Regions from separate parts of the Streptomyces sp. NPDC001530 genome, predicted to be linked through region 2. Evidence: riboswitches for the same ligand, from Rfam matches in the RefSeq annotation. Region 2 holds a riboswitch; the other holds the start of a gene.
What was found. A riboswitch is a leader RNA that binds a small molecule or an ion and turns the genes downstream of it on or off. The one in region 2 is predicted to bind cobalamin.
Positions count from the first base shown of each region.

Region 1 (4,955 bases), on a different contig from region 2:
TAGCCCACAGTGCTCAGCGGGCTCGGCCCGGCGAAGGCAGTCTGAACTCGCGGCGATCGCAGCGCATGCGATCGCCGCGTCGGACGGATTCGTACGGGAGAGGGGTTCGCGATGAACGAGACGATGGTGTGCGTGGTGGGGAACGTCGCGACGCAGCCGGTGTACCGCGAGCTGTCGACGGGAGCGTCGACGAGGTTTCGGCTGGCGGTGACGTCGCGCTATTGGGATCGCGAGAAGAGCGAGTGGACCGACGGACACACCAACTTCTTCACGGTGTGGGCCAGGAGGGCTCTCGCGACGAACGCGGGGGCGTCCCTGTCAGTGGGCGATCCGGTGGTCGTGCAGGGGCGGCTGAAGGTACGCACGGAAACACGCGACGGCCAGAGCTGGACCTCGGCCGACGTCGAGGCGGCGGCGATCGGACACGACCTCTCGCGGGGCACGTCCGCCTTTCGACGGGCGTCCAAGGGGGACACGGGACCGGCTCCGACACCGCAGCCGGAGCCCAGTTGGGAAACGGAGCCACAGACTCAACCCGAAGCGGCGTCCCAACAGCAGCCCGAGCCCGCTGGAGTGACGTGATGTCAGGATCGCTCGCGACCTGACCGAACTGCGGCTTATCGACAAATGCGTTCCGAACGGTCCCCATGGATTTGTCGATAAGCCCAGCTCACAGCTGTGTACGCGATAACGATTCCGAGTCGGATCGGTTATCCGATGGGATGACTGGGGAACGTGGTGCGCCGGATCTTTAGGATGCCGGGCATAGCTCTCGGGGCTTCTGATTCTGCTGGCGGGACCGTCCCCCCATGTCAACGGGTCCTGCGCGAAGGGGAATTCTGTGTTTTCTTCGTTCTCTGCGTTGTCCGCGCGCAGGCGAGGGGCCACCCGCCTCGCCGCCGCGACGTTGGTGTCAGGGCTCGTCGCCGCGGGGGCGATCGCCGCCGCCGGTACGGCCGTCGCCGACGAGACCCCGCAGAGCCTGGGTGGTGCGACCGCCACCATAGGTGACCTGAAGACGTACGGGTCCGCGGTCATCCATGACAACGGCGAGGACTCGTGGGTGTCCGCGGGGTTGTTCGAGATGTCCGTCGACAACGGCGGCACGCTGCAGACCTACTGCATCGACATCCACAACCCGACGCAGCGGGACGCCAAGTACCAGGAGACCCCCTGGAGCGGCACGTCGCTCAGCGGCAACAAGGACGCGGGCAAGATCCGCTGGATCCTGCAGAACTCCTACCCGCAGGTGAACGACCTCGCGGCGCTCGCCAAGAAAGCCGGCGTCGGCAGCCTCACCGAGCAGGACGCGGCAGCCGGCACTCAGGTGGCCATCTGGCGGTACTCGGACGGCGCCGACGTGGACGCGGTGGACCCGCAGGCGGAGAAGCTCGCGGACTATCTGCAGAAGAGCGCGCGGAACCTGGCGGAGCCCAAGGCCTCGCTGACCCTCGACCCGGCCGCGGTCTCCGGTCACGCCGGCGAGAAGCTCGGCCCGGTCACGGTGCACACGAACGCGGACAGCGTGACAGTGACGCCGCCCTCGGACGCCACCGCCGGCGGGGTGAAGATCGTCGACAAGAACGGCAAGGCGATCACCTCCGCGGTCGATGGCGGCCGGCTCTACTTCGACGTGCCGAAGGACACGGCGGACGGTTCGGCCTCGCTGACCGTGCAGGCGTCCACCACCGTGCCGGTCGGCCGCGCCTTCACCTCGGAGACCCGCAGCCAGACGCAGATCCTCGCGGGTTCCAGCGAGTCGACGGTGTCCGCGACGGCGACCGCGAACTGGGCGGAGGAGGGCGCGATACCGGCCCTGTCCGCGGAGAAGAACTGCGCCGAGGGCGGCGTGGACATCACGGCGGCCAACGAGGGCGACGAGGCGTTCACCTTCGAGCTGATGGGGATCCAGCACACCATCGAGGCGGGCAAGTCCCAGACGGTGACCATCCCGCTGCAAGAGGACCAGGCGTACGACTTCACGATCAACGGTCCGAACGGCTTCACGAAGCGCTTCAAGGGCGTGCTCGACTGCAAGACCCAGGGCGGCGCGAAGGACATCACCACCCAGACGGTCAGTGAGCCGAGCCCGGCGACGGTGGGCGGCACCTCCACCGGAGGCACCGACCTCGCCGAGACCGGCGGCTCCAGCGCGACCCCGATCATCGCGGGCATCGCCATCGCCCTCGTGGTGATCGGCGGCGCGGCGGTGCTCTTCGTCCGCAAGAAGAAGGCGTCGGCGCAGGACTGAACAACACGGCACCTTGGCAACTCAACAGTGAGTGACCGCAGCACGGTGACTCCGTGAGCCCGCGGCCCCGGCCCGCCCCCAGGCGTCCGGGGCCGCACCCTTTCCGTGCCCTTCACGCCTTCCGGGTCCCATCCGACCCGTCAGCCAGGGACGGCTCAGCCCGCGTCGGACACGCAGTGTTCGAGAAGTTCGGCGGTCGGGCCGTCGGTCACCCGGTAGCGCACGACCCGCCCGTCCTTGTCGCCCTCGACCACCCCGGCGGTGCGGAGCAGCCGCAGAGCCTGGGACACGGCGGGGTCGTTCATGCCGGTCGCGATGGCGAGGTCGGAGACGGCGAGGGGACCGGCCCGGTGCAGGGCCAGGAGAAGGGCGAGGCGACGCGGGTCGGCGAGGAGGGAGAAGCGGTCGGCCCAGGTGCGTACGTGCCCGGGCTCACCGATGGCGGCAACGGCGTCGCAGACCCGGTGGCCGTCGATGGTCCGGCGGTCGGGGCGCTCGGCGGGGACGAGGTGCATGGGGGTCATCTTCGCAGGCGGCCGCCGGACACTCCGGAGCACCGTCGCACCGGCGGCGTATGTGATCTTCCATACCTGCGCAGCTGTGCAGCTTTGCAGGGGACCCCCGCCACCCATACGGTGAGCGGGCCGTGGTGCTCGGGAAGACCGGTGACGGCCCCTCAGGGGCCCAGACCGGAGCGGCCCTCGCCACTGTGATCGGGGAGTTCCCGTCCCGTGCCGCCGTCGGGTGGCGCCACTGGCCGCTAGGCCGGGAAGGCAGGGGCGGGCACGTCGACCCTTCCCCCAAGCTCTCGGCTTCGCTCGAGCAGGGGGGACCCCCATGCCAGGAGACCGGCCACGGCATCTCACGAACTGATCCACGAGGTGCTGGAGCGTGACCGCATGAGCCTGCCCACGCAGTCGTCCCCACCCGCCACCGGGTTCCGCTGGCGGCGCGAGGACACCGTCCGAACCGCCGTACTCCTGGCCGTGATCGCCGCGCTGCATGTCATCGCGTTCGGCATCCTGTTCCTGCTCGTCGTGCCGGAGCACTACGAGGTCGGATCCAAGGCCTTCGGCATCGGCCTGGGCGTGACCGCCTACACCCTGGGCATGCGGCACGCCTTCGACGCGGACCACATCGCCGCGATCGACAACACCACGCGCAAACTGATGGCCGACGGCAAGCGGCCGGTGTCGGTGGGCTTCTGGTTCGCGCTCGGCCACTCCAGCGTGGTGGTCGTGCTCGCCGCGCTCATCGCCGGCGGCACCCAGCTGGCCGGGCGGATCATGAACGAGGACTCCCGTACGCACCAGGTACTCGGAGTCATGGGCACGACGGTCTCCGGGTCCTTCCTCTACCTCATCGCCGCCCTCAACCTCGTCGCGCTGATCGGCATCCTGCGGGTCTTCCGGGCGATGCGCGCGGGTACGTACGACGAGGCGGAGCTCGAACAGCACCTGGATTCCCGGGGGTTCATGAACCGCATCCTCGGCCGCTTCACGAAGTCCATCACGCGACCCGGGCAGATGTTCCCGCTGGGCTTCCTCTTCGGGCTCGGCTTCGACACCGCCACCGAGGTCACGCTGATGGTGATGGCGGGCAGCGGCGCGGCGGCCGGGCTGCCCTGGTACGCGATCCTGTGCCTGCCGCTGCTGTTCGCGGCGGGGATGAGCCTGTTCGACACGCTGGACGGCACGTTCATGAACTTCGCCTACCAGTGGGCTTTCTCCAACCCCGTGCGCAAGGTCTTCTACAACCTCACCATCACCGGTCTGTCCATCGCGGTGGCCTTCTTCATCGGCACGATCGAGCTGGTGGACGTCCTGCACGAGAAGCTCGATTTGCGCGACGACGTGACCGGCTGGATCGCGGGGCTCGATCTGGACAACGTCGGGTACATCATCGTCGGCCTGTTCGTGGTCGTCTGGGCCGCGGCCATCGCGTACTGGCGGCTGGCCAAGGTCGAGCAGCGGTGGGCTGCCGCCTCGCCGACGGAAGTGGAGACCGGCGGGGCGGCAGCCGAACAGCGGCTAGGAGCGGGCGCCGCGGCCGCGCGCGAGGGCGAATCCGGCCGCGACCAGGCCGAGGACGCCCACGACCAGGCCCGCGATGCCCAGACCACGAGCGGTTGAGTCACTGCTCTTGTCGCTCGCGGCCGAGTTCTTGGCAGCCGACCCCGAGCCCGACGACGAGGCCGCGGGGGAGGACTTCCCGGAAGAGTCGTCGGAAGAGTCCTCCCCCGCGGCCTTGGCGGTCAGCGTGAGCACCGGCGCCGGGTTCTCCGGCTCCTCGCCGCCCTTCGGCGTCTCCTCGATCCAGCGGACGACATTGCCGTCCGAGTAGGTCTGCAGCGTCTTGAAGCTCAGCTGATCGGTGTCGTCCGGCAGTTGACCGAACGCGACATTGAAGTCCTGGTACTCGCCGTGGCGGATCCGGCCGCCGGTCCAGGTGATCTCGGAGACGGCGTCGGTGATCGTGCCGTCGTCCGTCTTGACGGGCGTCTTGAGCTTGGTGGTCGTCACCTTCGCGGTCCAGCCGTCCTGCGGAGTGACCAGGACACCCAGGACCGGGTGGTCGGTGGGCAGGAAGACCTGCACCTTCGTGGTGCTGGCGGTGTCCTCCTCATTGGGGACACGGAAGGTCAGGACGCCGTCCGTGGCGCCCTTGGCGTAGCTCTCGGGGTGGACCGTCACATGCGCGAACG
Region 1 is NZ_JBIAVS010000007.1:70,155-75,109, forward strand. It holds gene ACFY0T_RS15405 (single-stranded DNA-binding protein) at 112-582, shown strand; gene ACFY0T_RS15410 (Cys-Gln thioester bond-forming surface protein) at 842-2,251, shown strand; gene ACFY0T_RS15415 (winged helix-turn-helix domain-containing protein) at 2,407-2,766, opposite strand; cobalamin riboswitch at 2,882-3,123, shown strand; gene ACFY0T_RS15420 (HoxN/HupN/NixA family nickel/cobalt transporter) at 3,151-4,383, shown strand; gene ACFY0T_RS15425 (YcnI family protein) at 4,282-4,955, opposite strand, start outside.
Region 1: another riboswitch for cobalamin. It lies ahead of ACFY0T_RS15420 (HoxN/HupN/NixA family nickel/cobalt transporter); the one in region 2 lies ahead of ACFY0T_RS28885 (CbtB-domain containing protein).

Region 2 (4,955 bases):
CGCGTCCCCCCATCAGCGTGAGATACGGGCCGACGCGCTCGGCCCCGGCCAGGTACTCGTCCTCGGTGCGCCCGTCGAGGAGCCGGGCGCGGATCCGGTCGTAGTGGGCGAGTTTGCCGCGAGCCCACTCCAGCCGTTCGGTGATCGCCGCCCGTACGGCCTCGTCGTTGCCCTCGTCGAGGGCATAGACCTTGACCATCAGCTCGTCCCGGATGGCCGTGGGCTTCGACGGCTCGGCCGTGAACGCGCGCAGTGCGCCACGGCCCGCCTCGGTCAGCGAGAACACCCGTTTGTTCGGCCGGCGCTCCTGCTGGACGAGCCGGGCCTCGATGAGCCCCTCGGACTCCATGCGGTCGAGCTCCCGGTACAGCTGCTGCGGGGTCGCCATCCAGAAGTTGGCCACCGACGCGTCGAACCCCTTGGCCAGGTCGTACCCCGACGCCTCACCCTCCAGAAGCGCGGCCAGGACCGCGTTGCGCAATGCCATGGCCCAAGGCTAGACGTCGCACACCCCCGCGACTAATCTGATCCGCACCTATTCAATTAGTTGAGTATGAAGGGCAGGCGTGATGCATTCCTTCCGCAAGGCCGTGGAGGCAGGAGACCTCGCCGCGATCGAGGAGATGCTGGCCGACGACGTCGTGTTCACCAGCCCCGTCGTCTTCAAGCCCTACCCGGGCAAGGCGATCACGGCGGCCATCCTGCGCGGCGTCTCGCGTGTCTTCAGCGACTTCCGGTACGTACGCGAAATCGCCGGTGCCGACGGCCGCGACCACGCGCTGGTCTTCCAGGCGAAGGTGGGCGACAAGGAGATCACCGGCTGCGACTTCCTGCACTTCGACGAGGACGGCAGGATCGACGACCTCATGGTCATGGTCCGCCCGCTGTCGGCGGCCCAGGCACTCTCCGCGGCGATGGGCGCGCAGTTCGAGCAGATCTCGCGGGAGGCGGCGGAAGCGTGATGGCCGTCGCCCGCACCGGGTGGCCGGGGTGTGAGGTTCGGGGTTTGACACGATTCCCCCCGGTTACCCGCGCGTTGTGACATCAACAACTTCCCAGCAGGAGCTCTTCCGGTTCCTGGAGGACCGCTTCGTCTGCGCCCAGGCCTGTACCGAATGCGCCCGGGCGTGCGCGCTGCGCGCGAGCCTCATGGATCCCGACGGGCCGAAGGAACAGCATCTCGTACGCCGCAAGGGCGTCTTGTGCGCGGAAGTGTGCGACGCGACCTGCCTCGTACTGTCCGAGCAGCTTCATCTGGACGAGAACGGCATCCGCGCACAGGTGGAGTGGTGCCGCGCCATCTGTCTGGAGTGCGCGCAGGTCTTCGACGGGTACGCGGGCGCGGAGGACGGAGCGAAGGCGTGCCGTGCCTGCGCGCAGGCGTGCACGGATTTCCTCGCCACCCTGGGCTCGGGTTCGTAGCCACCTCGGCCCAGGGCGGGACGCGGGTCAGGCCGGCTCGCCGAGCGGGCGTCCGGCGCGCACGTTCCAGCGACCTGCGCGGCCGCTGAACTCGGTGGCGGTCAGGGGCGGCACGTCGACGCGCCAGAAGGCCGCCTCCGGTGCGCCCAACACCCGTACCACCAGGGCCCGTACGACCTCGGGCTCCACCACCGCGACCGTCCGGCCCGAGAGGTGCGAGGCGGTGTCCAGCCACCCCGCCACGCGGTCGCAGAACGCCCGCACCGACTCCCCCTCGTGCGGCGCGGACCCGGGATCGGCCAGCCATCGAGCCACCGCCTCCGGCTCCTTCGCGCTCACCTCCGCCAGGGTCGCCCCGCGCCAGTGACCCACGTCCAGACCGGCCAACTCCGCCACGTCCAGGGCGCTTTCGAGGCCGAGCGCGCCCGCGGTCTCGCGGCATCGCACGGTGGGGGAGACCCACAGCCGTTCCGCGACCGGCACCGCACCCGCTGCCGCGCGCGCGAGCCGCACCCCCGCGGCATCCACCGGACATCCGTCGTCGAAGCGGGCCTCGCGCAGCGCCTCGCTGATCGCCGCTGAGATGAAGATCACTCGGCTCGTCATCCATCCACTTTCGTGAGTTCTCGTCTGCGAAAAACCTTGTGCGGTACGGGAACCGGTGGCGTCCCCGGGGCAAGGGGCGCACGGTGTGGCGCTCCGTGCGCCCTTGGCCGGATCCCGGCTTCGCGGTACGGTCGCGTCGAAATCGACGACGGTTCGGCGGAAGTCCGGTGGAAATCCGGCACGGTCGCGCCACTGTAAACCCAGCACGAGCCACTCCCGCCAGGGGCGGCGAAGGCTGGGCAAGTCAGACCCGCGGCCGTCGTCCTGTGCACCACCGAGATGGGACGCGAGTTCCCCAGGAGGTTCTGCCCCATGGCGCAGTCCGTCGCTCAGCCGACCGCCACCCCCACCGCCGTTCCGGCCAAGCTGCCGATCGGCGCGATCGCCCCCTGGGCGGTCTTCTTCGGCATCCTGATGCTGGTCCTGCTCTACTTCGTCGGCGCCGAACAGGGCGCCACCTCCCTCGTGTCCGGCGAGAACGTCCACGAGTGGGTCCACGACGCCCGCCACCTGCTCGGCTTCCCGTGCCACTGACTGGCGACGAGGAAACGTACGAGCTCATGAACTCAGCAACTGTCAGAAACCTTCTGGTGCGTGGCATGCTCGCGGGTCTCGCCGCGGGCCTGCTCGCCCTGGTCGCCGCCTACTTCCTGGGGGAGCCGCGGGTCGACTCGGCGATCTCCTACGAAGAGGCGCACTCCCACGAGCACGGCATGGAAGCCGTCTCCCGCACGATGCAGTCCACCGGCGGTCTGGCCACCGGTGTGCTCGTCTACGGGGTCGCGTTCGGCGGTATCGCCGCCCTCGCGTACTGCTTCGCGCTCGGCAGGATCGGCCGCTTCGGACCGCGGGCGAGCGCGCTGCTGCTGTCGGCCGCGGGCCTGCTCGCGGTCTACGTCGTGCCGTTCCTGAAGTATCCGGCCAACCCGCCGTCCGTCGGCGACCCCGACACCATCGGCAAGCGCACCACCCTGTACTTCCTGATGATGGTCCTCAGCGTGCTGCTGGCCGTCGCGACCGTGATCCTGGGCAAGCGCCTCGCGCCGCGCCTGGGCAACTGGAACGCCACGATCGCGGCGGGCGCGTTCTTCGGCCTCGCGATCGGCCTCGCGTACGCGTTCCTGCCGGCGGTGAACGAGGTCCCGAAGGACTTCTCCGCCACCCTGCTCTGGCAGTTCCGCCTCGCGGCCCTCGCCATCCAGCTGACCCTGTGGACCGCCTTCGGGCTCGTCTTCGGGTTCCTGGCGGAGCGGGTGCTGGCTCCGCGGCCGGCCACCGGGCGGAAGAAGGAGGTCGCCGCCGAGGCGACTCCCGTCGCCCACTGAGCGGATGAAGAGGGGCGGTCCCGGTCGGCCGGGACCGCCCCTCTCGCATGTCGTCGGCATTCCCAATTACTGAAACACGTTCTACGGTGTGCGCCGTCAGGTCGGCCTTGGGAGCCAGGAGGCGCCGTGCATCTCGAATACACGCCGGAGCAGCAGCGGTTGCGCACCGAACTGCGTGGCTACTTCGCCCAGTTGGTGCCGGACAAGGCCTACGCCCTCCCCCATGGCCCTCAAGGCATGGGAGGTGCCCCCATCGCAGACCCGGCCGCGCAGAAGCGCTTCTACCGCGACACCATCCGCCGCCTCGGCACCGACGGCTGGCTCGGCGTGGGCTGGCCCAAGGAGTACGGCGGGCGCGGGCTGAGCCCCGTGGAGCAGTTCATCTTCTTCGACGAGGCGGCCCAAGCGGGGGTCCCGCTCCCGCTGATGGCCCTGAACACCGTCGGCCCGACGATCATGCAGTTCGGCACGGAGGAGCAGAAGGCGTACTTCCTGCCGAAGATCCTCTCCGGCGAGATCGACTTCGCGATCGGCTACAGCGAGCCCGACGCCGGCACGGACCTGGCCGCGCTCAAGACGAAAGCCGTACGGGAGGGCGACGAGGCCACCGGCCACTACACGGTCAACGGGCAGAAGATCTGGACGACCAACGGCGACACCGCCGACTGGGTGTGGCTCGCCGTCCGCACCGACCCGGACGCCCCGCCGCACAAGGGCATCACCATGCTCCTGGTGCCGACCTCCGACCCCGGCTACTCCTGCACGATCATCAACACCCTCGCCTCGCACGACACCACCGCGAGCTACTACGAGAACATCCGCGTCCCCGTCTCGCGCCGGGTCGGCGAGGAGAACAAGGGCTGGCGGCTGATCACCAACCAGCTCAACCACGAACGCGTCACGCTCGCCGCCCACGGCACCATGGCGATCCGCGCCCTGCACGACGTCCAGCGCTGGGCCATGGAGACCAAGCTCGCCGACGGCCGCCGCGTCATCGACCTCCCCTGGGTGCGCCGCCGCCTGGCCCAGACCCACACCAGGCTCGACGCCATGAAACTGCTCAACTGGCAGATGGTGAACGCCGTCCAGGAAGGCACCCTCACCCCGCAGGACGCCTCCGCCGTCAAGGTGTACGGCTCCGAGGCGCGGCGCGAGGCGTACGCCTGGCTGATGGAGATCGTCGGCGCCCCGGGCGTCCTCAAGGAGGGCTCCGCGGGCGCAGTGCTCCACGGCGAGCTGGAACGCGGCTACCGATCGGCGGTGATCTTCACATTCGGCGGCGGAAACAACGAGATTCAGCGCGAAATCATCTCCTGGATCGGTCTGGGGATGCCGCGGGTCCGGCGTTAGCCTGCTGGTGTGGAGGCCTTTCAGAGGGGTGACCCGGGGATCTTCGGCCCTGCCTCGGTGACCTGGCAGATGCACGGCGACCCCATGATGTGGGTCGCCGGAATCCGTGCGCTCTACCTCCAGGCCCTGCATCCGCGCACGGTGCGCGGCGTCATGCAGAACTCGGACTTCCGGCGCGACGCCTGGGGGCGGCTGATGCGTACCGCGAACTTCGTGGGGACGACGACGTACGGCACCTGCGAAGCCGCCGAG
Region 2 is NZ_JBIAVS010000014.1:229,004-233,958, reverse strand. It holds gene ACFY0T_RS28905 (PadR family transcriptional regulator) at 1-487, opposite strand, end outside; gene ACFY0T_RS28900 (nuclear transport factor 2 family protein) at 570-962, shown strand; gene ACFY0T_RS28895 (ferredoxin) at 1,039-1,422, shown strand; gene ACFY0T_RS28890 (histidine phosphatase family protein) at 1,450-2,028, opposite strand; cobalamin riboswitch at 2,143-2,301, shown strand; gene ACFY0T_RS28885 (CbtB-domain containing protein) at 2,341-2,562, shown strand; gene ACFY0T_RS28880 (CbtA family protein) at 2,589-3,353, shown strand; gene ACFY0T_RS28875 (acyl-CoA dehydrogenase family protein) at 3,480-4,703, shown strand; gene ACFY0T_RS28870 (oxygenase MpaB family protein) at 4,773-4,955, shown strand, end outside.